DNA from 2 places in the Paenibacillus sp. MCAF9 genome. Region 2 is predicted to be linked to the other one. Evidence: riboswitches for the same ligand, from Rfam matches in the RefSeq annotation. Region 2 holds a riboswitch; the other holds the start of a gene.
The links. A riboswitch is a leader RNA that binds a small molecule or an ion and turns the genes downstream of it on or off. The one in region 2 is predicted to bind cyclic di-AMP.
Positions count from the first base shown of each region.

Region 1: linked by a shared signal. The riboswitch ahead of AB4Z45_RS09385 (NAD-binding protein) and the one ahead of AB4Z45_RS05690 (TrkH family potassium uptake protein) in region 2 are both predicted to bind cyclic di-AMP.

Region 1 is NZ_JBFREL010000004.1:302,713-318,333, reverse strand. Features, by position in the region: gene AB4Z45_RS09445 (Glu/Leu/Phe/Val family dehydrogenase) at 330-1,709, shown strand; gene AB4Z45_RS09440 (vWA domain-containing protein) at 1,848-3,023, opposite strand; gene AB4Z45_RS09435 (hypothetical protein) at 3,328-3,630, shown strand; gene AB4Z45_RS09430 (aldolase catalytic domain-containing protein) at 3,698-4,660, opposite strand; gene AB4Z45_RS09425 (GTP cyclohydrolase II) at 4,906-5,652, opposite strand; gene AB4Z45_RS09420 (DODA-type extradiol aromatic ring-opening family dioxygenase) at 5,684-6,448, opposite strand; gene AB4Z45_RS09415 (winged helix-turn-helix transcriptional regulator) at 6,596-6,919, shown strand; gene AB4Z45_RS09410 (histidine kinase) at 6,990-9,311, opposite strand; gene kdpC (potassium-transporting ATPase subunit KdpC) at 9,316-9,924, opposite strand; gene kdpB (potassium-transporting ATPase subunit KdpB) at 9,956-11,989, opposite strand; gene kdpA (potassium-transporting ATPase subunit KdpA) at 12,008-13,687, opposite strand; gene kdpF (K(+)-transporting ATPase subunit F) at 13,706-13,783, opposite strand; gene AB4Z45_RS09385 (NAD-binding protein) at 13,907-14,305, opposite strand; cyclic di-AMP (ydaO/yuaA leader) riboswitch at 14,424-14,594, opposite strand; cyclic di-AMP (ydaO/yuaA leader) riboswitch at 14,686-14,884, opposite strand; gene AB4Z45_RS09380 (hypothetical protein) at 15,324-15,621, shown strand, end outside.
Region 2 is NZ_JBFREL010000003.1:44,961-60,581, reverse strand. Features, by position in the region: gene cysW (sulfate ABC transporter permease subunit CysW) at 1-648, shown strand, start outside; gene AB4Z45_RS05715 (YezD family protein) at 673-915, shown strand; gene AB4Z45_RS05710 (hypothetical protein) at 1,014-2,948, shown strand; gene AB4Z45_RS05705 (YqzM family protein) at 3,025-3,171, opposite strand; gene uvrC (excinuclease ABC subunit UvrC) at 3,395-5,284, shown strand; gene AB4Z45_RS05695 (CPBP family intramembrane glutamic endopeptidase) at 5,250-6,878, opposite strand; cyclic di-AMP (ydaO/yuaA leader) riboswitch at 7,124-7,329, shown strand; gene AB4Z45_RS05690 (TrkH family potassium uptake protein) at 7,420-8,760, shown strand; gene AB4Z45_RS05685 (potassium channel family protein) at 8,779-9,441, shown strand; gene AB4Z45_RS05680 (LysR family transcriptional regulator) at 9,543-10,451, opposite strand; gene AB4Z45_RS05675 (succinate dehydrogenase cytochrome b558 subunit) at 10,756-11,427, shown strand; gene sdhA (succinate dehydrogenase flavoprotein subunit) at 11,452-13,209, shown strand; gene sdhB (succinate dehydrogenase iron-sulfur subunit) at 13,212-13,976, shown strand; gene AB4Z45_RS05660 (winged helix-turn-helix transcriptional regulator) at 14,139-14,447, opposite strand; gene AB4Z45_RS05655 (EamA family transporter) at 14,591-15,436, opposite strand; gene AB4Z45_RS05650 (histidinol-phosphatase) at 15,601-15,621, opposite strand, start outside.

The DNA of each region.
Region 1 (15,621 bases), on a different contig from region 2:
CTCCCGTTAATTTCTGCAAAAGACCACTAATGAGTCATTTGCATCAAAATAAGCTGGAGTTTTTCCTGTTATTTGTGTTGTAAAGCGTTTAATCGCTAATATAACGGGAACTTTTCCTGTTACCCAGCTTAATCAGAGTGGATTCGAAGCTGAATCCCTATGATTTTGTAACCATACGCACATCAAGCTTTCCCTAGTTTTGGCTTATAACGTTCCAATATGTTACAGTTAGAGTTCAAGTGCTAGCGTATCTGCCTCATATCGATTGACAATTATACGCTGCGGCTTGAAAGAATCTCATTCCTGAATACATAGGAGGTCGTTTAGTTATGGCAAGCCAAACAGGAGCCATCGTACAGCAATCCTTAAACGCATTAATGGGAGACCCTGCTTTTTTACCAAGTTTACAAGATCAATCGCGTGAGCAAGCTTTCCTTTCACTTGCTGCTATTCTGTCCACGCCAAATAAAGTTCATAAAGCCTTTTTGCGCATTACGGTAGATAACGGCAATGTCGTTCGAATTCCGGCCTATCGCATTCAGCACAACGATACACTCGGGCCTTACAAAGGCGGCATTCGGTTTCACGAATCTGTAAGCGAAGATGAAGTAACGAATCTAGCTGCGCTAATGACGCTCAAAAACGCGCTTCACGAAGTGCCTTTCGGCGGCGGTAAAGGTGGAGTCGTTATTAATCCACGTTCCTATTCCGCTAAAGAGCTTTATCTGATTTGCAAAAAATATGTGCAATATTTCAGTGACGTGCTCGGGCCTGACAAAGATATTCCAGCCCCTGATATGGGAACCGGCGAGCGTGAAATGGACTGGATGATGGCCGAATACAAAAGCATTCATCCCGGTCACCCTTACCTAGGCAGCTTCACCGGCAAAAGCGTCATTAATGGCGGATCTTTAGGCCGCAGAGAAGCAACCGGAAAAGGCGTTTATTTCACTTTCCGTTATATGCTTCATGACTTTCTTAAAGAGCAAAGCAGCTGGCTCGCCGGCAGCACAAACCCGTTTGTGCAAACCGCGTTAGCGCATGCGGACAAGCCGCTGTCGATTGCCGTTCAAGGCTTCGGCAACGTTGGTTCAGTCGCTGCAATGGAAGCTTATAAATGCTCTTATTTAAACAATAAAGTAGTAGCTGTAAGCGATCGCAACGTCACGTTGTACAATCCAGACGGTCTCTCTGTCCCTTCTTTGCTTGAATACGCATCGCTTCACCAAGGTGATTTGCCTTCGGACGAAGCCGCATTGTCTGAGCTTGATATGAAAGCCCAAATTCTTGGCCGCGAAGAAGTCCTTTATTTAGATGTAGATGTGCTTATTCTTGCTGCACTTGAGGAGCAAGTTCGCAAGGACAACGTCGATCAAGTAAAAGCCCGCATCATTGTAGAAGGTGCGAATGCACCTGTCACAGGCGAGGCTGATGAGGTGCTGACTGCAAAGGGCACCATCATTATTCCCGACATCCTTGCAAACGCCGGCGGTGTTATCGTCTCCTATTTCGAATGGCTGCAAGGGAGAGAAACACAATTTTTCACGGAGGAACAGGTGTATAAGATGTTGTATGAGAAAATGCAAACAACGTTAAACGGCATTCTGCCCGCTTTCTTCGGCGATCCTTTGCCGCTCCGCCAAAATTGTTATAATCACGCGGTTATGAAGCTTTCAACCGTGCTGTATCGTCAAGGCAAGCTTTATTAACATGCCTTCCTGACTAGGTATCTGCATGCTCCTTTAAGAGCTTCTTAGTTATAAATGTGACTTTACAGATTCAAATAAAGGGCAATCCCTCAACCAGCTTTGGCTGCTAAGGAATTGCCCTTTTTATAATGAAGAAAACTACTGCTGAACATAACGATTAATGACTTCAACAAGCAAATCATTGAGCAGCTTAACCTCATATTCGCCTACTGCCGGCTCTAGGTGATCACTGCCGATACCGCTGTCATCGGTTAAAAACAAATACGTGCCGCCCGTCGCTGTTGCCATGAAACGCATCAAATATTCCGTCTCTGCACTCACTCCGCTAGAAGCTACAGGTATAATTCTAACGCCTTGTTCTGCCGCATCCTTTGTAAGCTGCTTTATCTCGTCGATAACCTGTGGCTCATCATGAGGCGGTGCGTCTAGAACGAGAAACAGCAGACGCGCTCTAGCATCCTTGCTCCACTCATGCTCATGAAGCGCATCGCGCAGCGCCTGATCAACAGCCTCGGGATAATCTCCGCCCCCATCCGCCTTTTGTTTGCTAAATTGATCTATCACTTTATTTATGTCCGTCGTGAATGGATACGGCTTGACGATATAATCATCATGCTTATCTTTGTAAAAGTTTGCGCTGATACGAATACCAAGCTGATTCGCATGCTCATCGGACACTCGCTTCACAACATCCTTAAGCTCCGCTTCCAAGTAATTCAGCTCATCTTCCATGGAGCCTGTCGTATCCACAACAAACATGATGTCTACCTGATCTGACAGCGCTGTACTTTTACTTAAATCAACTTTAATGCTGCCTTGCTGTGGGATGTCCATCTCCTGCGTCGTCTTGCTTTCTTGACCCGATTGCACTTTAACGGTATAACGGCCTAAGTTCGCCGTATCACTCTCAAATAGACCTGCATACACATAAGCTCTGCCCTCCGTGTTTGTACGCGCCTTCCATATCGCCTTCTTGCCTGAGTACAGTTCTACCTGTGCATCAGACACTGCTTTGCCTCCAGCTGTGACGATAACCTCAAGGCGGTTGAAATTCCAGAACTGCCATACCCGCTTGCTGCTATCCCCTTCTTGCGAGTTGAGTAAATTGCCAAAGCGTTCCCAAGCAGCTATATCATCCCATTCGCCAGCAGTTAGTTGCCCGGCCTGCTCTATTTTGTCTGGATTTGAATACCCGCGTTTGCCCCCCTCTTTTTGTCTTAGAGGCTCCACACTAATGGATTTTCGATCCCCACCACTTGTAGTTTCTTCTCCTTTGCTCGGAGCGTCGCTCGTCGAATTGCTTCTGTATTCCATGTCTCGGTTACCACTGTACGAGGCATCATTCTTAGAGGAAGAGCACGCGCTTAATACAAGAAACAGGGAAAGCAACACAACGGTAATCGAGAAGATCCAACTTTTTCTTTGTCTAATTGCCTTGTTGAGAGAATGACCCACTTTCATTCTTTCAGCCCCTTTTATTTATATTTACGTTTCCTAATCTGACGATTATTGGAAGTATAATGTTGCATTAATAAGCCAGTAACATTACAATCGTTAACAGACATGCTGCGAGTCCCATGATCGACTGCATGAAGCAATTATTCAGGAGGACTTCACCTTGGAAACATTCGAATTAATCGCATTTGAAATGACTTATCAGCAAAAGACGATTCAGCTTTCTTTTACTTCCGCTGAGCTCATTCGAGTTACGGAGTATGGGGATCGATTATGGTACGTTGATATAAATGGCGTTGGCGACCGTGAGCTATTAGCATGGTTTGGCAGAAATGAGGATATCAGAATTGAGCTTACTGCTGTCGCCAGCAGTGGGCAAACCTTCCGAGGCAAAGGCTATTTTCATCCGAATGAGCCTCATCAAGCTGCTGCTGTTCGGGGTGATGGCGAGCTGCTTGAAACATAATTCACACAAAAAAAGAAGCTAAGATAAGTCATGTTAATGACTTGCCTTAGCTTCTTTTGGTTTATTATTATTTGCCGTGAGCAATTTCAGGCGTTGTAAGGCGATCATAAAACTCTACGCCTTTATCTTTGTCTGCAGAATCACGAAGCGCCATAGCGGAACGTGGATGCTCATCCAAAATACCTGTAATCATGTAAGGAATGATGTAACCCCATTCTTCCTTCTCGCGAAGCGGAACCATGTACTTCTCGATCATATCAAGGACAGGACGGATGTTGTATTTCGTGTTTTGAAGCTCGGATACCAATAGCTCCGTGTTGCAGTTGCCCGCTGCGCGGCCCATGCCATAAACAGATGCATCAAGCAGCTCAACGCCATGTTCTGCTGCTAGCAGCGTGTTAGCAAATGCAAGCTGCAAATTGTTGTGTGCGTGAACGCCTAGACGTTTGTTAGGCAAATGCTGACGGAACTTGTCAACGAGGTAGCTCATATCGCTTGGCTTCAAGCTGCCGTAGGAGTCAACGACGTAAACAACGTCAACAACGCTCTCATTGATAAGCTGGAAGGCTTCAATAAGCTGGTTCTCCATTACGTTAGAGAGAGCCATAATGTTAATTGTCGTTTCGTATCCGCGATCATGGAATACTTTAACCAGCTCAAGCGCTTTATCTACATCTTGGATGTAGCAAGCAACGCGAATCAGATCAAGCAAGCTCTCGCTGCGCGGCAAAATGTCGTTCTCGTCAACACGACCGATATCAACAAGTGCGGAAAGCTTCGTATTTCCTTTGTTAGGGATAACTTTTTTCAAGAAATCATCATTTAGAAAACGCCAAGGTCCTGCACTTTCAGCACCCTTAAGCAGTTTTGGAGAGTTTTTGTAGCCGATTTCCATATAATCGACGCCGGCTTCGTTCAAGCTTTGGTACAAATGCTGAACGAACTCGACACTAAAATCCCAATTATTTACGAGTCCGCCATCACGGATCGTGCAGTCAACAATTTTACAGTGGCTTGTTTTTGATTGCATGCTTTGTTACTCCTTTGATGTGAACATGAGTTCATTTTATCTCATCATACTTGAAAAGAAAGAGGAACGCAAAATAATTTTGTCGTTTTATGGTTAATTTAGAAGCAGTTTTGTCTACTCTGCAAACACCTTCTAGGCCAGCGATAGGACATCTACTTTGACTATTATGACCAATGTTCAGACAAAAAAGCCGTCTCAACGAATTAACGAAGAAACCGGCTTCTTTGGCTGCTTTCACAAATAAATTATTTAACAAGCGTTTGAGGCTCTTGTCCATAATGACCCGATCGCTTCATTTTCGTTTGGATATATTTTTCATTATAAGTAGAGGAATTGCCCCATAATGGCACTCTTCCCGCCACGTTCATGCCAGATTTGCGCAGTGCATCCACTTTCCGCGGATTGTTGGTGATAATCGATACCGGGTGCTTCCGCAGCAGCTTCAGTACAGCAATTGCATCACTATAATCGCGTGAATCATCTGCGAAACCAAGCTCTGTATTCGCATCAACCGTATCGAGCCCATCCTCTTGAAGCAGGTAGGCAATCGCTTTACTGAACAAACCGATTCCACGGCCCTCGTGATTGGCTAAATAAAAGAGCGCCCCCGTACCATGCTCTATTATGATCCGCATCGATTGCTTTAACTGAAAACCGCAATCACATCTTGCGCTTCCGAAGATATCGCCTGTATGACAGATGCTGTGCATTCGAATTAGCGCGTCTTCATTATTTTCAAAATCGCCATATACGAGAACGCTTGATTGCTGCAGATCCGCATAAGAGAAACGATTTAAATCATCAACGAGCTGCTCGGGAGACAGCTCCTCGCCTGCTTCTTTGCGGAGCCAGCTATACCAATGAAAAATCTTAGTTTCTCCGTCAAGGTCGACGGGAAGCTTCACAGGACCGATCACATAAATGTCATCATTGCCGCTTTGCGTTCGTTTTAGTTTGTTTTTAATAAGTGCTGCTATATTAGGTTTAATCATGCTAGTTCACCTTCTCTAAAAGTATACGCAATTAAAATTGCATGCATAAGTAGCTTAGCGTACCAAATTCATAGCTTCGATAAATGACCTTTGGAGCTGACTCCTGGCTGCCGCTTCCTAAAGCTATATATAATGGAACAAAATGTTCTGCACGGGGTACTGCCATTTTAGCATGCGGAGCAAGCTGTTCATACTGAAATAGCGAATTTGTATCGTGCTTATTCATTTTCTCTATTAGCCAATCATCAAACTGGACAGCCCAGCTCTCCGGCTCCTTCTGTCCCCAGTTTACAGCACGAAGATTATGAACGGTCACGCCGCTGCCAATGAGCAAAATATTTTGTGAGCTCAAGCTGCGCAGCGCCTCGCCAATTCGGAACTGCTCCTCTGGAGCACGATATGGATTTACAGAAATCTGAACGACAGGAATATCTACCTTCGGGAACATATGCTTCAGCATCGTCCATGAGCCATGATCCAGTCCTCTTTCATTATCATATGCTACCTGAATATTATTTTCGCTCAGCAAATGGCCAACATGCTCAGCGACTCTTACTGAGCCTTTAGCAGCATATTTGATCTGGTAGAGCTCATCAGGAAAACCATAAAAGTCATAAATCGTTTCATATTCATCATCCTTGGATGAAATCGTAACGATATCCGTCTCCCAATGCGCTGTGAAAATAACGATCGCATCCGGCTTTAGACTGGCACCTGTTTGTTTCAGAAATTCGCTATATTCATTTTGCTCGACAGCGAGCATCGGTGATCCATGCGCTAGAAATAAAGGATTCATTGCGGTACCTCCTTAAATTCACTTACTATTTGTAACTAATTATAATTTTATAACTAAAGATAGTCAAGTAATTAACAATATCCAAGTGTGCTTGTATAAATAAGATATTGGAGTTATACTTATTAGAAGTAAAAAGAGGTGATGCGCATGGATCAATCTAACCTTTGTCCCCGTTTTCAGAAGGGAATGGAACTTATAAGCAAGCGTTGGACCGGCCTTATCATATTCCAGCTTTTGTCCGGCCCGCAGCGCTTCTGCGCCGTTCAATCCGCCCTTCCGATCAGCGGCAGATTGCTGTCAGAACGTTTCAAAGAGCTTGAGAATGAAGGTATTGTCGATAGACATGTTTACCCTGAAATACCTGTACGCATAGAATATTCATTAACGGAAAAAGGCCTTGCTCTTGAGCCGATTATCCGTGAAATACAAGTGTGGTCTCAAGACTGGATTGAACCGATAACCAAAGTCTAATCCAGCCTACAAGCATAAAAGGGATTATCTGCTCAGCGGGGTTTAAGCGCTGACTAGATAATCCCTTTTTCTAATGTTTATCCGTAATCCGGTTCGCCACAATGAGCATATCCATATGACGGCCGGATTGCAGCAATTCACGGACGATATTGCCGCGAAAGCTTGCATACCATGCCTTTTTGCTAGGCTGCCCGACGATAAGCTGCGTTGCTTTGATGCGATTGGCTGCCGTTAGAAGTGTACCCGCAATATGCTCCCTGCTCTCCGCTTTGGACATTTCAAATACTCCGCCAAGCCTCTCGGTCAGCTTCATCAACAGATCACGCTTATTGATCGCCTCGTCTGTCCAAGGTGCGCCATCCTGCACATGATGCACATGCCACTGCGCCTTCAGCCGATACGCAATGCGGAAGCCCCGCCGAATAAGCCGCTCTGCGTCCGCGAGAATATCGATGCCAACAAAGATGACCTCTCTTCGGCGCAGCGTTCCACGCAGCGTCTGATTGCGATCCCATGCTTCAAGCCGTTCATCCACATCATCAGCAAGCTCGCGAAGGGCAAGCTCTCGCAGCGCAATTAAATTGCCCGTCGTGAAAAAAGCACCAAGCGCTTGTTCCACTTTAGCTTTGGCATATATTTTCCCATCTCTCATACGCTGCTGCAGCATTTGCGGTGTCACGTCGATCAGCTCTACTTGATCTGCCAGCCTTATGATCGCATCGGGTACCGTTTCTCTAACACGAACGCCAGTAACCTGTTCGATGGCGTCATTCAAGCTTTCAATATGCTGTACATTCATCGTCGAAACAACCGATATTCCCTTCTGCAGCAAATAAATGACATCCTCATAACGCTTCTTCCTCAAGCTGCCCGGCACATTCGTATGAGCTAACTCATCCACCAGCACAACATCGGGATTTTTGCTAACTATCGCTTCAACATCCATCTCTTCGAGCTGAGTACCTCGATATTGAATCGTTTGCCTAGCGATAATCGGCAGCTCTCCAATCTGCTTCAATGTATCCTCGCGCCCATGTGTTTCCACGATGCCAATAACGACATCTATACCTTTCTGATACATCATGTTCGCTTCAGCAAGCATCCGATACGTCTTACCGACGCCTGGCGCCGCCCCGATATACAGATTGAAGCTGCCTCTTCTGATGGATTCCATTTGCTGCTCGCGCTCATCTGGGCTGAACCTTCGAAACAACGCTTTTCGCGAATCACTTCTTTGCTTAACAGGCAAAATCCGCTCGCCTTCTTGCTCTGAGCGGTCTGCCATAAGAAATAAATCGATCTGCCTCAGCTTGCGCAGTACGCTGTCAACAATCGAGCCCTGTTTGAGCTGCTGCCATCTGCTCTGCTTGGAATGGCCCATAACGATGCGAGTAACCTGGTGCTCCTCCGCATACCTTACTAGAGCGGACGGCAAACGACGGCGGCTTTGCAACGGCAGCTCCTCAAATGTACCCCCTACTTTAACGGTAAGCTTCTTTATTGAAGCTTTAAAAGCATGCTCTTCCTTGGTCAGTTTTTTTTGCGGCTCTTTAAAGGAAACGACTACGACATCTCCATTAAGCCTGCGGGCAATTTGCTGTCCTCTTCTTACATATAAAGAGCCGTTCCAATGATATTGTGCGGTAACCAGAATACGCTCGGAAGCACCCGACGGACCCGTGAGCCCCATCTCCTCCCGATGCTTCTCCAGCGACTCATTGACTCCCTCTGCGACGAGCCGCAGCGACAGCTCTCGCAGCACCGCAAGATTTCCCCGCAGGGAAATTGCAGGATCGGGCTTTACGCCAAGCGTTCCATCCTCAAACCGCTTTAGCATCGTTTCAGGCGATACATCAATCAGCCTAACCTCATCAGCAAGCTCAAGCGTATGAGCAGGAACGGTGCAGCTCGGACGAATCCCCGTCCATTTGAGAACAGCCTGATCTACACCCTCGAGCTCATACACATTGATTGTCGTAATAACGCTTATGCCCTTGCCAAGCAAAAAAATAATATCTTCTAGCCGCGTTTGAAACTTTGCATCTTCTCGATTGCGATGGGCTAGCCCATCGATGAGCAGCACCTCAGCGTCCCTCTTAACCAAAGCATCCAGATCAAGATCCTTTTGCTCAGCACCATCCTTCTCCCAATGAATGCTTGGCACACGCTCGAAAGGTTCAATCAATTCGAGCGTCTCCGGACTCTGCGGCCTAGGAACCGCGCAAAGAACAACATCAATGCCATCTCGCTTCAGCTCTGTTCCTTCTCGCAGCATATGATACGTTTTGCCTGAACCGCTTACCGCTCCAATGAGTATTTTCAGACGTCCTTGATGCAGCTTTGCGATGGAGAGCAGCAGCTCCTCTGGCGTTTTCTTTTTCAGTGGAGCCATATGGCTATTCCCCCAACATTTTTGACAATGCGATATTCAGCTTCAACACATTAACCCGTTCGTCACCGAAAACGCCTAAATCGCGTCCTTCCGTATTTGATTTAACCAATTGCTCAAGCTCTGCTGGCGATACGCCGGTCAGCTTGCTGATTCTTGCGATCTGTACATCAGCCGACTGTGGCGTAATATGCGGATCAAGGCCTGAGCCCGAGTTCGTAATTAAAGCGATCGGCAGCTGGGAAACCGGTACATCTGGATTTTGTGCCTTCCAAGCTTCAATCGAAGCTTTGGTTCTTTCGATTAAAGCTGGATTGGATGGTCCAAAATTATTCGATCCAGAACCGGCAGCATTATAGTCAATGCTTGATACACGTCCTTGAAACCATTTCGGATCAACAAAGCTTTGGCCGATCAGCTCTGAACCAACGACTTGGCCGGAGCTATCCTTTATAAGGCTACCATTCGCTTGCTTAGGGAACAGCAGCTGAGCTGCTCCCGTGCTTGCAAGCGGATAAATAATGCCGCAAATAATCATAAATATGATGCTGATTCGTAAAGGTATCATTAAAGACGACAACTGAAATCGTGAAGCGTTTTTCGCTTGTTCATTCATATAGGTAAGCCTTCTTTCGTGTATGGTTATATTAAATCCATAAATGCACTGCAAAGTCGATGAGTTTAATGCCAACGAACGGAACAATGACACCGCCCAGACCATAAATGAATACGTTGCGGCTAAGCAATTTGGCTCCGCTCATCGGTTTGTACGCTACGCCTTTAATGGCAAGCGGGATAAGCAGAGGAATAATAATGGCGTTAAAAATAAGCGCCGACAGTATAGCAGACAATGGAGAACCTAAATTCATAATATTTAGAACGCCCATCTCGGGAATGGCAAGCATGAACATCGCTGGAATGATTGCAAAATATTTGGCGATATCATTAGCGATACTAAAAGTCGTCAGTGCCCCTCTTGTCATAAGCAGCTGCTTGCCGATAGCAATGACTTCAATAATTTTGGAAGGGTCCGAATCCAAGTCAACCATATTGGCAGCTTCTTTTGCAGCAATCGTCCCGCTGTTCATAGCAAGACCCACATCCGCTTGGGCAAGTGCAGGAGCATCGTTTGTACCGTCACCAGTCATCGCAACCATTTTTCCTTCGGCTTGTTCACGGCGTATAACCGCTATTTTATCTTCCGGCCTGCTCTCCGCAATAAAATCGTCGACTCCCGCTTCATGTGCGATGGTTGCTGCAGTAAGCGGATTGTCTCCCGTACACATAATCGTTTTGATGCCCATTTCACGCAGCTGATCGAATCTTTCCTTCATTCCTGGCTTAACGGTATCCTTCAAATAGATAACACCAAAGATTTGGTTATCAACAGCTACTGCGAGCGGTGTACCGCCTAATGTAGCAATCGTATTCGAAATATTTTCTAAATCGGACGGGATGGTTCCCCCCTGAGAAGCTACCCACTTCCGAACCGCATCGACAGAGCCCTTCCGAACTCGGCGGCCGTTTGCCAGATCAATACCGCTCATTCGCGTCTCTGCTTTGAATTCAATAAATTCGCCGCCTTCCGCAAGTGAAGCATCATAGCTTGAGCCCTGCTTCTTCATCCATTCAAGCACAGATCGGCCTTCAGGCGTTTCATCCTTAAGCGAGCTAATAGCCGCCCAACCCGATAAAGCTTGAAGATTGCTGCCTCCGACAGGGACAAGCTCGCTTGCCATCCGGTTGCCGAACGTGATCGTTCCTGTTTTATCCAAAATCATCGTATTAATGTCGCCTGCTGCTTCAACAGCCTTACCTGACATAGCCAGTACATTAAACTGAGTTACTCTATCCATCCCAGCAATGCCGATTGCTGATAATAATCCGCCGATGGTCGTCGGAATCAAACATACGAGCAGCGCGATTAATACTGGAATTTCTAAGTGGATACCCAAATAGTCAGCGATTGGTGCCAACGTAACGACTACAATTAAGAAAATAATCGTTAAGCTAGTCAAAAGTGTATTGAGCGCAATTTCATTAGGCGTCTTCTGACGTTTCGCTCCTTCAACAAGGGCAATCATCCGATCGATGAATGACTCCCCAGGGTCACTCGTCATGCGCACTTTAATTTTGTCACTCACAACCCTTGTACCGCCTGTAACCGAGCTGAAATCTCCTCCAGCTTCTTTAATAACTGGCGCCGATTCACCTGTAATCGCTGATTCATCTACGGAAGCCAGCCCTTCAATGACCTCGCCATCACCAGGAATCATCTCACCTTGGGATACGATGAAAATATCGCCTTTGCGAAGCTCCGTTGATGATACGACTACAATAGAGCTGCCGACGAGCTTATTGGCGCTCATTTCCTGCTTAGATTTTTTGAGCGAATTGGCCTGTGCCTTGCCCCTGCCCTCTGCAATGGCTTCAGCAAAGTTAGCGAACAGCAGCGTGAAAAGCAGGATGAAAAACACGGTAATATTAAAGCCTATGCGTTCTTGAGAATTAAAGTAATTTGGAAAAATAGTCATCAGCAGAACGATAACCGTCCCTACCTCGACAACAAACATAACTGGATTTTTCATCATCGTAGCTGGATTTAATTTCACAAAGCTATCGATGACGGCATGTTTAACCGCATCTCCCGACAGCAAATTATTCTTCTTATTTTTATTCATTATCGTTCACCTCATCCGTTAGCGGAGTGTCAAATATTCTGCAACCGGCCCAAGCACGATGACCGGCAAGAAGGTTAATGCACCAATTAAAAGAACAGTACCAATTAGTAATATAGTGAAAAGTCCATTATCTGTACGGAACGTCCCGATTGTTTCTGGAACAGGCTGCTTGCGAACAAGAGAACCTGCAACCGCAAGCATCGCAATCATCGAAATATAACGGCCGGTCAGCATGACTAGCCCAGTACTAATATTCCAGAACGGCGTATTGTCGCCTAATCCCTCAAAGCCGGAGCCATTGTTCGCTGCCGATGACGTATATTCGTAAAGCACCTGGCTAATGCCGTGGAATCCGGGATTCGTAATCGCTCCGTGACCCAAATCCGTCATAAAAGCGATGGCGGTGGGCACCAATATAATGAAGGGATGAACTAGAATCGCTATCGCTATCAGTTTCATTTCTCGCGGCTCTACTTTTCGTCCCAGAAACTCTGGCGTTCGCCCAACCATCAGCCCGCATATAAACACAGCTAGTATGGCGTACATGAGCATATTGATAAGCCCTACTCCCTTGCCTCCAAATACGACATTAAGCATCATTTCAGCAAGCGGGACCAAGCCGCCAAGCGGTGTAAGCGTGTCATGCATATTGTTGACGGTACCCGTTGTCGCAGCAGCTGTTACCGTTGTGAACAGTGCCGATTGCGCGATACCGAACCTTACTTCCTTGCCTTCCATGCTTCCTTGAGTAGCGTCGATTCCTAGTGCGCTCATAGCAGGATTGCCTGTTTTCTCCGATGTGTAAGCAAGGCTTAGAAACACTAGAAACAGACACATCATGGCGGAGAATACAACCCAGCCCTGCTTTTTGTTTTTAGCAAAAAGCCCAAATGCATAAGGCAGCGAAGCCGGCAGCGCCCACATCGACAAGATTTGAATCACATTCGTTAATGGATTTGGGTTTTCAAATGGATGAGCCGAGTTCACTCCAAAAAAACCGCCGCCGTTTGTGCCCAAATGTTTGATGGATTCAAGCGAAGCTACAGGACCGATTGCAATTTGCTGCATGGCTCCCTCAAGCGTTTTAATTGTAAATGTTGGATCAAGTGTTTGCGGCACCTGAAGAGCGACAAGCACTAGCGTGATAATAAAGGAAATCGGAAGAAAAATTCTTGTGTGTGCTTTTACAAAATCCTCGAAAAAGTTGCCGATCGTCGTTCCTTTACTCGTAATCCCACGAACAAACGCGATGGCAACCGAGAAGCCCGTCGCCGCTGACGTGAACATCATCATCATGATGACCGCCATTTGGGAGAAATAAGATAAGGCGCTTTCCCCGCTGTAATGCTGAAGATTCGTATTGGTAATAAAGCTGATGACTGTATTGAAAGTCAGTGTAGGCTCCATGGCTGCCATGCCATTTGGATTAAACGGCAGCGCATTTTGGAACCGCAATATCAAATAGCTGAAAGCAACTAAAATTAAATTGGTTGCAACAAAGCTGAGTGCGTATATCTTCCAGCTCATGCCCTCTCTTTTTTTGAGACCAATAAGCTTAAATATAAATCGCTCCGTCCCTCCGAATACTTTGTCTAACCGATTGTGTTCATTTGAGAACACATGATAGACGTAAGTACCAAGCGGCTTAACTAACAATACAAGAACGGCAATGACGATAAGCAATTGTAAAATATCCATCTTGTAAATCCCCCTCTATTAAAACTTCTCCGGATGAATTAACGCATAAATCAGATAAACGAAAACAAATACAGCCGCTATCGCTATGAGAGTCATTGGCCTTCGCCCCCTGTTTTCTCAATAACACTGGAGCACCAAGTTAAAAATCCGTAAAATAAACCGAAGCTAGCTAACAACGCCCCGAACATATAAAAATCCTGCATGTAAACCCCTCCTGCATTATTTGCTGCTTAATAGAAAACCGACTTCACCGGTATGAGAGAATACGATATGATCCGCTCCGAGCCCCTTGTAAATAGCCCTTGGATTCCACTGCTGTGTGATGACGTAAATGGACTTTGAGGTCCAAGCTCTGCAGCACTGTACAAAGCGGCAGCTAAGCGCCAAGCTGCTCTCGAATATAAATACCTCGCTAATGGTCATCGAAGGAACATTCCAGCTTTGACGATCATTCGAATTGATGTACAAAACATTGCTGATACCCTGCTTGCGAAGCTGTTTTTCTTCCTGTTTGCTATTGGTCAAAACGATAAATTTTAATTGATGAAACTGCAAAGTTCGTATGAATGATTGGCCAGCCTCGTTTAGACCAGCAACAATAATATGCTCTTCCTGCAACCGAATTCTCCTCCATATGGTAAAAAAGGCAACAAAAAAGAAGCCTTGGGATAAGAGGAACTTTTCCCGCGGCTTCTTTGCCCGCAGCAGAATAAGCCGCGGGAAGCACGATGGCTGTTGCCTCTCTCGAGTACACTTACGAGGTTAGCTGTCGGATTCGGGCCTTGAGAGTTGCCCTACGCTTGATCATTTTCAAGCGATTCACCCCATGAAGCGAAGTCGTGATTGCACACGAATCGTTCGTTGGTTCCCCCGTTCCTGCTGCTGCAGGACTCAGCGTTTTCTTACATTTTGTAGCAAATTAAACTTTTTTGGGCACAAAAAACCACAGAGGTCTATGACACTCTGCGGTCGAAGTTAATCGATCACAAGCTTCATCATTCCTCTCTCGGTCCACGCTTACGAGGTTAGCTGTCGGATTCGGGCGGTGAGAGTCGCCCTACTTTGACCGGTATCCATGGCACCTGTCAAAGATTCACCCCTGCTCTGCGTTTGTTCGACTCTCACATCGAACAGGCGCATCGCGTCATTATTGGTTCCCCCGCTTCCGCTTTCACGGAAACTCAGCGATCAGTAAATCGAAACTTATTTATAAATCCTGTATCGAATATTACTCCTCGCTATAAATACTGTAAAGGCAGTCTGCTGCCTAATTTAGCCAATTTCAGCCTTGCAGAGCGATTCGCAACGCTTACATTCATTTCGATCTCTCGATATCTCACTATTTCTCAGTTTTACTCTTGTTTTCAAAAATAGTGTTCATTCCCTTTCTAACGATTTTATGCGTGAATAATCAGATTTCTCTATAATCGAGAATGGAAGAGAATAAACGAGTATTTCGAAGAATTACCCTTTTTTTACTGGCATAACGAATGGATTTCTTTTAATTTGGCATATGGCTGCCTTTTCACGATATACCACAGTTTTACAATATTTCATTTCGGGTTTACCATAGACGGCAAGCCAATATGGCTGAGTATTGTCGGTGAATTATTCAAATCGAGGAGAGATCTCATTGATGTCTACACCAGTTGAAGTACCCTTGCCAAGCTTAGAAAATCAATCAGCTGCCTTGTTTGAAATTAAACGAATTCAAATGTTTGTGCTGCCGGCTTCCTTGCTTGAATCGAATGGTTACCGTGTTTGCCTAAGGCTCTCCACTGCTAATGGTCATGGCTGGAGCGAGCTGTTTATTAAAAAATCCGAGAAGCCTCGCGACTGGATCAGATGGAGCAGTATGCTGCTGAGGTTCATCGGCACTCTTCCTCTTACTTCTCCTTTGGTTATTCAAACAGATCCAATGATGAAGGACGAGC
Region 2 (15,621 bases):
GTTGCATTAATCGCAGTTCCTGTGAATACGGTCTTTGGTATTGCTGCGGCCTGGGCGATCAGTAAATTTCGCTTTCGCGGTAAAAATATTTTAATTACGTTAATCGATTTGCCGTTTGCTGTGTCGCCAGTCATTTCTGGATTGATCTATGTGCTGTTATTTGGCGCACAGGGCTTTTTGGGTCCTTGGCTCGACGAGCGTGGCATCCAAATTATATTTGCAGTTCCTGGAATCGTGCTTGCAACCGTGTTTGTTACGGTCCCATTTGTTGCTCGCGAGCTTATTCCGTTGATGCAGGCGCAGGGTGTCCAAGAGGAGGAAGCAGCTGCAAGCTTAGGCGCTAAAGGCTGGCAGATCTTTTGGAAGGTTACTTTGCCAAACATCAAGTGGGGATTATTGTATGGCGTTATTTTGTGTAATGCACGAGCAATGGGCGAGTTCGGCGCTGTATCTGTCGTATCCGGCCATATCCGCGGAGAAACGAATACGCTGCCGCTGCATATTGAGATTTTGTACAACGAATATCAATTTTCGGCCTCATTCGCTGTTGCTTCTTTGCTCGTCATGCTAGCGGTCGTAACGATGATCGTGAAGAGCATTGTAGAATGGAAGTCTGGCACGCAGAAGCCGGTGGAGAAAGCTGAATAAATGACAATAATGGAGGGGTTTGAAATGGCAAAACCGCTAGAGTTAGATGCGCAATGGCTGGAGCGTATTTCTGAACAAGTAACGGGTCTTAATTATGGGCATGTAACGATCACTGTTCATGATGGAAGAATTGTACAGATCGACCGGACGGAAAGAACACGTTATGATGGTCCCTCTCAGAAGCAGCAGGTTCCGTCCGAATCTTCACAGCAATCGAAGCAGCGGGACAATTCATCAACGGGCGAAGCACTTAGAATTGTGCAGTAGCTTCCTAATAGATTCGATAAATATACAACAAACCCAATGCCGCGCAGGCATTGGGTTTGTTGTATACTGGAAGAAAAGTATCCATAAGGAGAATATTAATGCCGGATTGGTCTTATCAGTCCTTGTTTCGACCTCTTTTATTCAGGCTTCCTTCTAGGCTGAGCAGAACACTGACTCTAAAAGCAATGGGAACGCTGAGCAGCATCCCAGGCGGTACTTTTGTCATTCGTACACTTGGTCATATGGAGCCATCTCCTCACTTGGAGCAGAAGCTAGCAGGCATTTCCTTAACTACAAGCGTGGGATTGTCAGGCGGTCTAGATCCGCAAGGAGTGGCGCATAAAGCGCTGGCTCAGTTTGGAATCGGTTTTATCGAGCATGGTCCAATCACCGTCAAGCAAATTAAGAGTGATAAGCCTATAACGAATGACATCCTAAATGAAACCATTCGATATCCAGATTATTATGAAAACGACGGTGTAGAGCAGTATGTTGATCGTATGGGAAAGCCCGGACATTCATTGCCGCAGCTGGCAAGAATTGCTCCAATGCCGCATGCTTCTTGCGAGCAGGCTCTAATCGAACTTAAAAGCATGCTGGTACTGCTAAATGCAGCAGGTGCGGCTGGTTTTTATGTTGATGTCCTGCATTCATCAAGGAGCCTCGAAGAAGCCCTCGCTATTTTGAAAGGAATAGCCGGATACGCTTCCGAACAACCGCATGCTAATAAACCTTTGTTTATTTATGTTCCGCCTGACTTTTCTAATGACAGCTTACTCTCCTTGCTCCACGCAGCAAAGGGTGTTTGGAGAGGCGTAGTCATTGGAGAAGCAATTTGCGATGATAACAACGAGGGCTGTGGCGCAAGCGTTGGTAAAGAGGCTAAGGGACTTACTTTGGCAAAAATAAAGCTGCTGCGAAAGGAATGCTGTTCCCACTTGCTAATCAAAGCGGGCGGGGGCGTGCATGAGCCGCAGGATGCGCTAGATTTGCTGAAAGCAGGCGCTAACGCTGTTATACTTCACAGCGGACTGATTTATGCAGGGCCTGGTCTGCCAAAACGGATTAATGAAGCTGTCATTTATGAGCAGGTGCGAGATCTTCCTGCGCAAGTGACTCCATCATTCTGGAAGCATTGGGGCTGGATGCTCCTGCTTGGAATCGGCATGATTATTGGCGGGATATTGTCTTGGATTATTGCTGCGACTACGGTGCTGCTATCCTATGACTTGAATTTTATAGACATGACGTTGGACGAGCTGAAGCAAGTGAACCATCATCTGCTGCATTTTATGTCTCATGACCGAATTACGCTTTCCGGAACGATGATTACAATCGGCATATTGTATGTTCAGCTGGCTAGACATGGATTAAAGCATAGTCTGCACTGGGCTCGAACAGCTTTGATGACTTCTGGTGTTGTTGGTTTTTTAAGCTTTTTCTTATTTCTTGGCTACGGTTATTTCGACCCGCTGCATGCGCTAGCTGCTGCGGTTTTGTTCCCGATGTTTCTGCTATCCATGCGCAGAAATCCGGATCAGCCCTATCGCTTGCCGGTTAATGTTCGTAATGATCGATTATGGCGTTTGGCGATGTATGGACAATTTTGTTTTGTTGTTTTGGGCTTCGCGCTGGCTGCAGGCGGTTTAACGATTGCAGGCGTTGGGATTACAGAGGTGTTCGTACAGTCGGATTTGGTTTACTTGAATACGACTCATAACGAGCTGAACGGGGCGAACTTGAAACTCATCCCGTTGATAGCCCATGATAGAGCAGGATTTGGCGGAGCGTTGTTCTGTGCTGCGCTGGCCATTCTTATTATTGCGCTGTGGGGAATCCAGCAGGGATCGCGCTGGATATGGTGGACGCTGCTGCTTGGCGGAGCACCGGGCTTCTATGCGGGCTTAAGTGTTCATCTATCCATCGGTTATATCGATTTTTTGCATCTTTCACCTGCATTGTTTGCGTTATTGCTTTATATACTCGGACTTATATTCTTGTATCCTTATTTAATGAGAAAACAACAGGCATAGCGGAATTATATCTAATTTATCAGCTGCGTATCGTTGATAGGCAACAAAAAAAGGAGCAGCAAGCTGCTCCTTTTTCTTATGAAATGATGAATTTCACGATTACAGCAACAGCGAAAATGACGGTCATTAAACCGAGCATGCCGCCAAAGCCGAACACGACGTCCATCAAGTCATGGCGAGGCTCTTCGTTAAAATGCTCGCGCGGGTCTCTTACGTTTTCCATCGTTGACGTCCTCCTTGAAAAAGACCGATTGCGTAAGTAACAACCAATTTACGGTCGTCTTTATGTAGTATCGGTTTATTCAACTTATATTAGTATACTCAAACAGATAAACAGTTGTAAAGCCAGAACCGGTGACAATTGTAAAACAAAGTATAGCCGAGTTATGATAAAATATGAACAGAATCATTTGGCAGTCGGAGGCGAGAGCATGGATCATCAGCAAATGGATCGGGAGCAGGCAGAGCAGCAGCTTGCAGAGGCAAAAGAGACGATACGGAACAAACTAGCTTTGCTCCCGGATCAATCAGGCTGTTACCTCATGAAAAACAGCGAAGGCGTCATCATTTATGTAGGCAAGGCAAAAGTGCTCAAAAATCGCGTACGTTCTTATTTTAACGGCAGCCACAACGGCAAGACGCAGCGGCTCGTATCTGAAATTCGTGATTTTGAATTCATTGTTACCTCTAGCAATATGGAAGCACTCATTTTAGAATGCAACTTAATTAAACAATACCATCCAAGATATAACGTCCTGTTAAAGGATGATAAAACGTTCCCCTATATCAAAATTACGAACGAGAAACATCCGAAGCTCGAGGTCACAAGACGTATCATTAAAGACAAGGGCAAGTACTTTGGCCCTTACCCGAACGCGTATGCTGCTCAGCAGACGAAGAAGCTTCTGGACCGGCTATATCCGCTTCGCAAGTGCAAGACACTTCCAGATAAGGTGTGCTTGTATTATCATCTAGGACAATGTATTGCACCGTGTGAATTTGATGTGCAGCAGAGCGAATATGATCGGATGATTCAAGAGATATCAAAGTTTCTGAACGGCGGTCAAGACGTCGTGAAAAATGAGCTGCAGCGCAAGATGGAGGAAGCAGCCGAGAAGCTCGAATTTGAACGGGCGAAGGAGCTTCGGGATCAGCTGATTGCAATCGATGCGGTCATGGAGAAGCAGAAGATTACGATGTCCGATGCGCTTGACCGTGATATTTTTGGTTTTGCAGTAGATAAGGGCTGGATGTGCGTTCAAATATTGTACATGCGCCAAGGGAAGCTTATTGAGCGGCACGGCACAACTTTTCCTTATTACGGGGAAGAGTATGATGATTTCATGACATTCGTTACGCAGTATTATAGCGATAATCCGGCATTGCCAAAGCAAATCCTGCTGCCAATACCGCCTGAGCTGGAAGCGGTGGAATCAGCGGGCGGAGTGGCAGCAGTTGATGAGGCAGCCGCTACGCACGCTGACGATGTCATTGCATCCTTGCACAGCTGGCTGAAGGTTAAGGTGCTTATGCCGCAGCGCGGACGCAAGAGCGAGGTCGTAACGATGGCTATCGATAACGCAAGGGTGATGCTGGACGAGAAATTCAGGCTCATCGAACGAGATGAGGAACGAAGCGTTAAAGCGTCAGAGTCGCTTGCAGGCTGGCTAGGACTGGATGAAGTACGCCGAATCGAGGCATTTGATAACTCCAATATTCAAGGTACGAATCCAGTTTCGGCTATGGTTGTCTTTACGGACGGCAAGCCAGACCGCAAGGAGTACCGCAAATACAAGGTTAAGACAGTACAAGGTCCAGATGATTACGAAACGATGCGCGAGGTCATACGGCGCCGCTACGAGCGTGTGGTGAAAGAGGAATTAGCTCCGCCGGATCTGATTGTAGTCGATGGGGGCAAAGGGCAAATATCTGCCGCGCTCGACGTGCTTGAGAATGAGCTTGGATTATACATCCCAGTTTGCGGTCTTGTGAAGGATGCGAAGCATAAGACAGCGCAGCTTATGACTGGAGATCCTGCAGAGATAGTTCCTTTGCCAAGGGACAGCCAGGAGTTTTATTTGCTGCAGCGCATTCAAGATGAGGTGCATCGCTTTGCGATTACATTCCACCGCGAGCAGCGCGCCAAGTCCATGGTGGAGTCGAAGCTCGATTCGATTCCGGGCATTGGCGAGAAACGACGCAAGCTGCTGCTCAAGCATTTTGGCTCGATCAAAAAAATAAAAGAGGCCTCAGTCGAAGACTTCCGGCCTCTATCTATTGGTGATAAATTAGCTTCGCAAATTATAGCTGCTCTAGGGGAGGAGTCGTCGTCATAGACGGCTTCTTCTCTTTTTTGTGACTTAAATATTTTAGAACAAATGCAATCAGTACCGGCAGCACGGAGAAGAAAATAGCCGAGATTATGTTCGGTGCTGTTCCAATAGTGAGCAAGGATAGGCCAACTGCAACGCTGTTGAAGATGGCGTGGGTGAACATGGCTGTAATGAAGCCGTATCTGACGAAGATAAAGCTGAACAATAGCCCGATAATCATCAACTCAAACAATCTCGTGGTGGATGGATAAAAAGGATACATCACATGGCCGAGCGCCCAGAAGAAGGTAGGCAGCAGTGCAGCGGCAAACGTGTTTTTAAACCACCTGCGAAATAGTCCAATACCGAAGAAGCGGAATACGGCTTCTTCGCCAATTGCGGCAGCCCAAGCAAGCACGGGCATCAGCCAAAGAATACCCATATTGTATGGGGATTGCGAGGCATCTGATGTTTCCCAAGTGCCAATGGACAGCTTCAAGGCGATAAAGATAACCGATTGAATTGCGAATAGGATGATCGCGAATAAATAGGACAAGCCCACGCTGCGCCAAACATAATTGCCATACCCTCTCTGACCAAAGCGCGGCCATAAAGCGCGGCCCTGCGCCTTCCAGAGGCCATCTCCGGCAACGATGGATACATAAATGGAACCTGCCATTGGAATTGCTAGCAGAACACTTACGATGGCAGTGATCGAAACGGTAGCGCCTGCCATATCCGTCTCGCCGAGCGTAGCCCGAATACCATCCAGAACGTTTAAATTCATGATCGTATAAGTAATTAAATAAATGATCGTTAATACGATTCCGTATTTAAAGGATGTATGCTTTCGATACAAAACGGAGTAAATAATAGCTAAGACGAATAAAACGAAGCTCATGAACAGATAACCGATTGATGTAAGGTACCCAGCTATTTTATCTTGTTTCTCTACATAGTTTATGTAATCGGAGGGAGCCACGAATGCCGGTTTATATTTAGTAATGATCGTACGGTCATTCACGACAAGAGAGTTAACCAATAAGTTAAGATGAGCATTTTTAATGGAATAACCTGCCGGAGGCTTGGGCTGCCAATCACCATTAGGCAATATTTGCCCGCCTATAAATTCAGTACCACTGAAATTTTCTGCAGTTAGAAAGGCGATAGCTTCTTTAACTTTATCTAAATCTGACAGCTGTTCACCCTCAAGCTTCAAGTTCCAAGCGACTATTTTCCCGCTGTGCATATGCAGATAAACATATCCGCTGCCGCCGCCTATGAACTTAAGATCAACTTGAAACGTATCTGTAGGAAACCTAGGGTCGTATTTATCCGTATATGATTTGACCAGCTCATATTTAGATAAGTAGCCATTCATAATTTTATCGGTTTGATGTACGGCTTTAGCCGATTTCACCTTCAAGCCTGTTTCTTTTTCAACAAATGCAGACGCCTTATCCGCCGCCGCTGATTTCGTAATGACCTTGGTATTCATTTCGCCAGATGAGATGGCTGTAATCATTGGAACGATTTGTACGGCGCCATAAATAATAAAGCAAGCAACTGCTGCCCATATAAATCGTTTCCATTCATTGGGTTTAATAGAATCAATCATAGTTTCACCTCAACTGTCTTCATAATAAATAGCTCATTTTATTACCTTAACATATGAATCCCTAAATTATCCAATGAAAATGACCGTTTGTTTTCAAAAAAATGCGAAATAACGATGTCCAGCAAGCTAGCTATGCGCTGGTTCGTCCCATTGCCCTAATTTGAGCTAATATCGTCCTGTTTGTCATAAACGTCACCTTTATATCAGGAGTGCTTAGGGATTATAATCGTTATCGTCATACTAATTGCATAGCATAGCCGAATTTCCTAAGGAAATCGGGGGAACCATAAAGTTATCCAGATGGATGAACAAGCTTAAAAGCAAAGCAGTTCAACATTTGATAGCATGGGGTGAATTTTAGCGGTGAAGCTTCGTCTTCTTCCGCTGAATAGGGCTGCCTGTCCAGGCCCGAATCCGTCAGCTAACCTCGAAGGCGTATTGGAACAGGACTCATCGCACGAGCACTTGAGTTTCCAGTGCTTTTTTTTATGCTTAAAAACAATAAATGACAATATGACATAATCAAAAAGAAGGGTAATGAATGAAGGTTGATTGGAATGTTATGAAGTGGTCACCTCCGCGTATTTTGGTAAGTGGATTCGCTCTTATTATATTGCTGGGTGCCTTATTATTATCCATGCCTTTTGCATCGGTAAGCGGCGAGAGATTGCCTTTTATAGATGCACTGTTTACTGCAACCTCGGCAACCTGTGTAACTGGGTTAGTTGTCGTTGATACCGGAACTTATTTCTCTATATGGGGTCAAATCATATTAATGTGCTTGTTCCAGCTTGGAGGACTCGGATTTATGACGATGGCAACGCTGGTAGCGCTCGTGCTTCGCAAGAGGATTTCGCTGCGTGAGCGGCTTTTGCTGCAGGAATCGATGAACCAGACGAGCATGGAAGGCATCGTGCGTTTGATTAGGCGAGTAATTGTTTATTCATTGACAATAGAGCTTGTTGGCGCTGTGTTGTTTGCTTCGAGGTTTGCATTTGATATGCCGCTGGGAAAAGCGATGTATTTTGGAGCCTTTCACGCGGTTTCATTGTTTAACAATGCTGGTTTTGATATTTTTGGGAACTATCGCAGCTTGACCTTATATGTTTCTGATCCAGTCGTTAATATTACAGCTATGATGCTGATCATTTCGGGTGGACTCGGCTTTGTCGTTATGTCGGATCTGATGGAATTCCGCAAAAACCGCAAGCTGTCGCTGCACAGCAAGGTCGTTCTATCGATGACAGGGACGCTTATTGCAGTAGGGACGCTCGTCATATTTATTTTTGAATTTTCCAATACGAAGACATTGGGCTCACTGGACTGGGGCGGGAAAATATTGTCCTCGTTCTTCCAATCAGTAACGCCGCGGACGGCAGGAGCCAATACGCTTGATTATACGGCTATCCGGCAAGCGACAATGTTTTTCACCATTATATTAATGTTTATTGGGGCCTCGCCCGGCTCGACGGGCGGCGGTATCAAAACAACAACTTTTGCAACGCTGGTCGGCGCTGTATTTGCAATGATTAGAGGACGAGAGGACATCGTTCTATTCCGTTACAGATTAGGCAAAGACAGAATTTTTAAAGCACTCACGATTACTTTGATCTCTTTATCGCTTGTCATTATCGTAACGATGATTTTGTCGATGACGGAGGATCAAGCTTTTATAAAGCTATTATTTGAAGCGACATCAGCATTTGGAACAGTAGGATTATCCGTTGGTGTTACACCAGAGCTGAGCATTGTTGGGAAAATAGTCATTGCATTAACCATGTTTGCCGGAAGACTTGGACCCCTGACGCTCGCATACGCGCTTGGGCCTCGTACAGAGAAAGAGCTTTATCGGCATCCAGAAGGCAAAATTACGATTGGATAGGAGACTTTGCAAGTGGGAATTAAAAAGAAACAATTTGTCATCATCGGCTTAGGGAGATTTGGTTCGAGCTTAGGGCGCGAACTCGTCCAGCTTGGCCATGAGGTGCTTGGAATAGATAAGGATGAGGAAGCCGTTCAGGACATGAGCGGTATTCTAACCTATGCTGTATCAGCTGATTGTACGGATGAAGAAGCGCTGCGCTCCTTGGGTGTAAGAAACTTTGATTGCGGAGTTGTCGCGATTGGCGATGACATTCAATCCAGCATTTTGACAACCATACTGCTTAAGGATTTGGAAGTGAAGCAAGTTGTAGCGAAAGCTTTGACTGAACTGCATGGCCGGGTACTTGAGAAAATCGGTGTCGACCGCGTGGTCTATCCTGAGCGCGATATGGGTATTCGAGTTGCGCATCAGCTTGTATCCCCAAATCTATTAGATTATATCGAGCTTTCCAAAGAGTATACGATCGCCGAGCTTGCTGTACCGCAATGCTTGGATGGCAAGTCATTGCATGATCTTAATCCGCGAGCTAGATTTGGATGCAGCATCGTAGCCATAAATAAGCCAAATGGCATCATCATCGCACCGACAGCAACGGATGTCCTTTCACTTCGTGATGTCATGGTTATAATAGGAACAAATGAGCAAATAGAAGACTTCGAAGCATCCGTTATCCGTTAATTGTTTTATGTAGTGGAAGAGGCTTATTATTAGAAAAAGCAGATTAGGTTGAAATGGATTTGGAAGTGTAATATTGGAAATGCTGAAGGACAGCAGCTATTTTAAAAGCTGCTGTCCTTTTTGCTGGGGAAGCCTGCTGCAAGCTCGTTGATCCAAAGACGAACGGACGGGCTGAGGGCGGCCGAATCCGCATGAATGAGCGAGGTGGTGCGCTTTGTATCCTCAAGTTCTCGAATGGGAATGACGGTAAGATCATTGTCTTCAAGCAGTTGATTGCGCATATACGATTGAGGCAGGAGCGTCGCAGCACGGCAAGTATGCAGCAACCGAAGAATAGCTTCAAACGAATCAATTTCCATCCGCACATCCGGCTGAAGATGATATTTGTCAAACAGCTCGTCGGTCAACAACCTGTACCAAGTGCCTTTGGAGAACAAGATCATCGGCATGCCGGTCACATCCTGTATACCCAGCGTGCCTTTATCGGTAATGACCTGATTGCGAGGCACCACGAGCGATAGATGATCCTCAAACAGCGGAATGCACCGCAGTGTTGAATCCTCAATACTAGAGGCGACAATGCCGATATCGGCTTTGTGATCTCGCACGAGCGATACGATTTCATGCGTCTTGCCGGTAATCGCTTTAATGTCGATCTCCGGATGGGTAGAAGTTAAGCTTTGAATGAGATCGGGCAAAGTCGTTTGAAGCGTCGTCAAGCTTGCGCCAATGGTAAGGGTCGTATGTCCAGCCGAGGTGAACTCAGAGACGGTTTGCAAATATTTGCGATGAAGCTGGCGAAGCTCCAAAGCATATTCATAGGTCAATTGCCCAATTCGAGTAAGCTCCAGCCGCTTTCCGATGCGATGAAACAAAGGAGAGCCCAGGTCCTGCTCAAGCTTGGCAATTTTGCGAGAAAGTGCAGGCTGAGACAGGTTTAGCAAGGCGGAAGCCTTGTTCATACTGGACTGTTCCACAATAACGGTGAAGACATGCATCTCTTCATTCATGAATGAAACCCCTTATGTCATTTTGTTATAAGAAATTATAAAAAATAAGCAATTCCATTATAAGCTTAAAAGGAGTAGGATGGGAAGTGTGGCTAATATGTGTCGAGTTTTGTTGACGGACATACATGCTGGGGTTACAATGTAGAATGATTTGCCAAGCGTAAACTGCTGATGACAACCATTGGCTGCACAGCACCTCGTTTGCGCTGGAATATAAGCAATGTATAAAGGGGAAACCGATACATTCTTATATTTTAAGAAAAAGCATGCTAGCACTCACAGTTTTGAAAGGAGAAGGAATGACATGAAAGGAAATTCGTATTTCTCGCGCAAGCTTCACTCGCTTCTCGGGATCATTCCACTCGGCGGATTTATCGTCGTGCATGGTCTGACTAACTACCAGGCGTTTGAACGCGGGCCTGAAGGCTTTGACAAAGGCGTAACTCTCATTAACAGCATGCCCGTGCTGCCGCTGCTCGAGATTTTCGGCATTTACCTCCCGCTATTGTTTCATGGTATTTACGGCTTGTATGTCGCTTACCAATCGAACACGAATACGGGACGTTTTAAGTACGGCCGGAACTGGGCGTTTACCGCTCAACGGGTAACTGGGGTAATTACTTTTGTATTCGTTTTCTGGCACGTATATCAAACTAGGATTCAAGTTTATCTCGGCCACATCACCCATGAGGAACTGGGATCAACGATGAATCAAATTGCGAGCAACCCTACTTACTTCGTACTTTATGTTATTGGTGTATTAGCAGCTGTTTTCCACTTCAGCAACGGCCTTTGGGCGTTTCTGATCAGCTGGGGCATTACGATTGGCCCGAAAGCTCAACGCATCTCTTCATATATTTGCATGGGCGTTTTTGTAGTCGTATCAGCATTGTTCATTCTTTCGCTTATCGCATTTAGCGGAGATCAATTCAAAGAAGCTGCAAGTGCTGCATTGGCACTTACGAATATCGGTTAGTTTGTAGACAAGGAGCGAAACGTTATGGCTAAAAATAAAATTATCATCGTAGGCGGCGGTCTTGCAGGCTTGATGGCTACCATCAAAGCAGCAGAAGCTGGCGTTCACGTTGATCTGTTTTCACTAGTACCGGTCAAACGTTCCCACTCAGTATGTGCACAGGGCGGCATCAATGGCGCTGTTAATACAAAAGGAGAAGGCGATTCTCCATGGGAGCATTTCGACGATACCGTATACGGCGGAGATTTCCTCGCCAACCAACCGCCAGTTAAAGCAATGTGTGATGCGGCACCAGGCATTATTCACTTGATGGACCGGATGGGCGTTATGTTCAGCCGTACTTCTGAAGGCTTGCTGGATTTCCGTCGCTTCGGCGGCACAAAGCATTCCCGTACAGCATTTGCAGGCGCAACGACAGGTCAACAGCTGCTTTATGCACTGGATGAGCAAGTTCGCCGCTGGGAAGCAGCAGGACTAGTTAACAAATACGAGCACTGGGAATTCCTTGGCGCTGTTGTTGACGATGACGGCATTTGCCGCGGTGTTTCGGCACAGGACCTTCGCTCGATGGAAGTTCACACGATTCGTGCAGATGCAGTTATTCTTGCATCAGGCGGTCCTGGTATTATTTTCGGCAAAACAACGAACTCTGTTATCAACACCGGTACAGCTGCCAGCGCAGTTTACCAGCAGGGCGTTAACTACGCGAACGGCGAGTTCATTCAAATTCACCCAACAGCTATTCCAGGCGATGACAAGCTCCGCTTGATGTCGGAATCAGCGCGTGGTGAAGGCGGACGGATTTGGACGTACAAAGACGGTAAGCCTTGGTACTTCCTAGAAGAAAAATACCCAGCTTACGGAAACCTTGTTCCTCGTGATATTGCGACTCGTGAAATTTTCAGCGTGTGCGTAGATCAGAAGCTTGGCATCAACCAAGAAAACATGGTTTATCTTGATTTGTCCCACAAAGATCCGAAGGAGCTTGATGTTAAGCTCGGCGGTATCATTGAAATCTATGAGAAATTCATGGGCGACGATCCACGGAAAATCCCGATGAAAATCTTCCCTGCAGTTCACTATTCAATGGGCGGCATGTGGGTTGACTACAATCAAATGACGAACATTCCTGGCTTGTTTGCAGCCGGTGAGTGCGAATATCAATACCATGGAGCGAATCGACTTGGCGCGAACTCTTTGCTATCCGCTATTTATGGCGGTATGGTAGCTGGACCAAAAGCTGTTGAGTATATCAAAGGCTTGAAGAAATCAGCTGAAGATGTAGCTTCCTCCGTATTTGACCGCGAGAACAAGCGTCAAACGGACAAGTACAACAGCATCGTAAATATGAAGGGTACTGAAAATGCATATGTCATTCACAAAGAGCTAGGCGAATGGATGACGAACAATATGACGGTAGTTCGCTTTAATGACAAGCTGGAGCAAACGATCCACAAGATCAAAGAGCTGAAGCAGCGTTATGCGAATATCAACATTAACGATACAGCGCAATGGAACAATGCAGGCGTTGCCTTTACTCGTCAGCTTTGGAACATGCTTGAGCTTTCTGAAGCGATGACGCTAGGCGCATTGCTGCGCAACGAAAGCCGCGGCGCTCATTATAAACCAGACTTCCAAGAACGCGACGACGAGCATTTCATGAAATCGACGATTGCGAAATGGACGAAGGAAGGTCCACAAATTTCTTACGAGGATATCGACGTAAGCTTGATCAAGCCGCGTAAACGTGATTACTCGAGCGACAAGAAGAAAGGAGAATAATGATGGCTGAAACGACTGTAGCTACAAAATCGGTTAAGTTTATCATCACTCGCCAAGATACTCCTGAGTCCCAACCATATACGGAAGAGTTTGAAATTCCTTACCGCGCTAATATGAACGTTATTAGCGGCCTGATGGAAATTCAACGTAATCCGAAAAAGGCAGATGGAGCAAGCACGGCTCCTGTATGCTGGGATTCCAACTGCTTGGAAGAAGTATGCGGCGCATGCTCAATGGTCATCAACGGCAAGCCTCGTCAAGCATGCAGCGCATTGATCGATAAGCTTGAGCAGCCGATTCGTCTTGAACCAATGAAAACATTCCCAGTAGTTCGTGACCTTGTTATTAACCGTGAGCGCATGTTTGGCGCCTTGAAACGCGTTAAGGCATGGATTCCAATCGACGGAACGTATGATCTGGGTCCTGGGCCGCGGATGGCAGAAACGAAGCGTCAATGGGCTTACGAGCTTTCCAAATGTATGACTTGCGGTGTGTGCCTTGAAGCGTGCCCGAACGTAAATGATCGGAACAGCTTCATCGGTCCTGCTGCAATTTCACAGGTTCGTTTGTTTAATGCTCATCCAACAGGTGAGATGAACAAGGAAGAACGTCTGGATGCACTGATGACAGATGGCGGCATCGAAGGCTGCGGCAACTCGCAAAACTGTGTTCGCGCATGTCCGAAGGGCATTCCGCTTACGACTTCAATCGCAGCAATCAATAAAGATACAACCAAACATCTATTCAAGAAATGGCTTGGCATGTAGTCCAATTGATTTATAGGAAACCCTCGATCTGATCGGGGGTTTTTTATTTGTTTATTGTGATATTGATTATTATTATCAATGATAGTAGATAAATAATCCTTTGTCAATTCTAGATAAAAGAAGAGAAGGCAATAAAAAAAACCGCCTAAGCGGTTTTTTATCTTACATCCATTGTTCGCCCCAAGTTTGAATGGACTCAATGACTGGCTGAAGCTCCCTGCCTTTGTCGGTTAGCTCATATTCAATACGTACAGGCATTTCTGGATAAACTTGACGTTTGATAATCGTTAATGTTTCAAGCTCTTTCATCCGGTCCGTTAGCATTTTGTCGCTCATTTCGGGAATTTGTTCCTTAATCTCTTTGAACCTTTTTGGTCCTCCAAGCAATACCCGAATAATTCTGCCAGTCCACTTCTTGCCTAAAATGTCGGCTGCGGCTTCATACTTTGGGCACATTGTCGAATAATCCAACCGTATCACCCCGCTTTTTGTAATATTATTGTACCATACGAACAAACTAAAAGTAAGTTAATTTCAGTGGGAATGCGATTGTTTGATCGTATATTATATTTACTATATAAAAGTTAGGAAAATACAGGAAAAGCGTTCGCTAATTACAATCGAATAACAATCAACCCAAGAATGGTACAAGCAAAGGCTGTCCACTGCAGGATCGTCAACTTCTCTTTATAAAATATAATAGCGCCAGCTGCTACGACAAGACTGTTCGTAGCAAAGATAGGCGCTGCAAGATTCGCTTGTCCAGTAGCAATCGCGACTGCATAAAGCTGCAATCCTCCGTATGAGAACAGACCCGCAACAATACCGAGCCAAAGACCAGTTCGCTCTGCAGAACGTGCAGCGGTCGCTTTGACCGGGATGAGAAACCAGCAGAGAGAGAGGGCATAAGCGATGAACAGGATCGGGGCGCTAGGAAGATCCAATTCATCGGTGACCTTTAATCCGCCATTGCGCAGCGCAAATAGCACGACTGCCAAAAAGACGAGAATGAACCATCTTTTTTCTATAATCGTGAACGGTTCCTTTCGTTTATGAGCAATAAAGACGACAGCAAGCAGAAGCAGCGTAATGCCTATTGCCTCCGAAGCGCTGAGCGGCTCGTTGTACCACAAGGTCGCTAAAGCGACAACTAAGATAATGTTCATATTCGTTAGGGGAGAGGTCAAGCTGGCGGGTCCAAAATGCAATGCTTTCATAAACAATGCGTTTCCCCATGCTGAGCCTGCTCCTATTATGATGCCTGCAATCCATACCCTCGGATCAGCAAGAAAGAAAAACGTTCCTTCAAGCGCCGCATGCACTCCAAAACCTAACGTTCCAGAAGCATACAATCCGAGCAGCAGCGTTCTTGTAGAGCCGCCCCGCATTTGTGATACTTTCATCCACCAGCCTGCTAGTCCAAATAAAACAGCGCTGCTGATGGCTGTAATGAGCCACATCGTTTTCCAACCCCTCAAATTTGTTACACAAATGAAATAGTTCTGTTATCGTCTCATTACATTAGTGGGCTATTATAATAAACAAGACCCCCTTTTTAATATATCCTTTTGGGACCTGCGACGTGCAGGTCCACTTTTTTTTGTCTAAAGCCCCTCATGAGCTCTTATATCGGTACAATAACTTG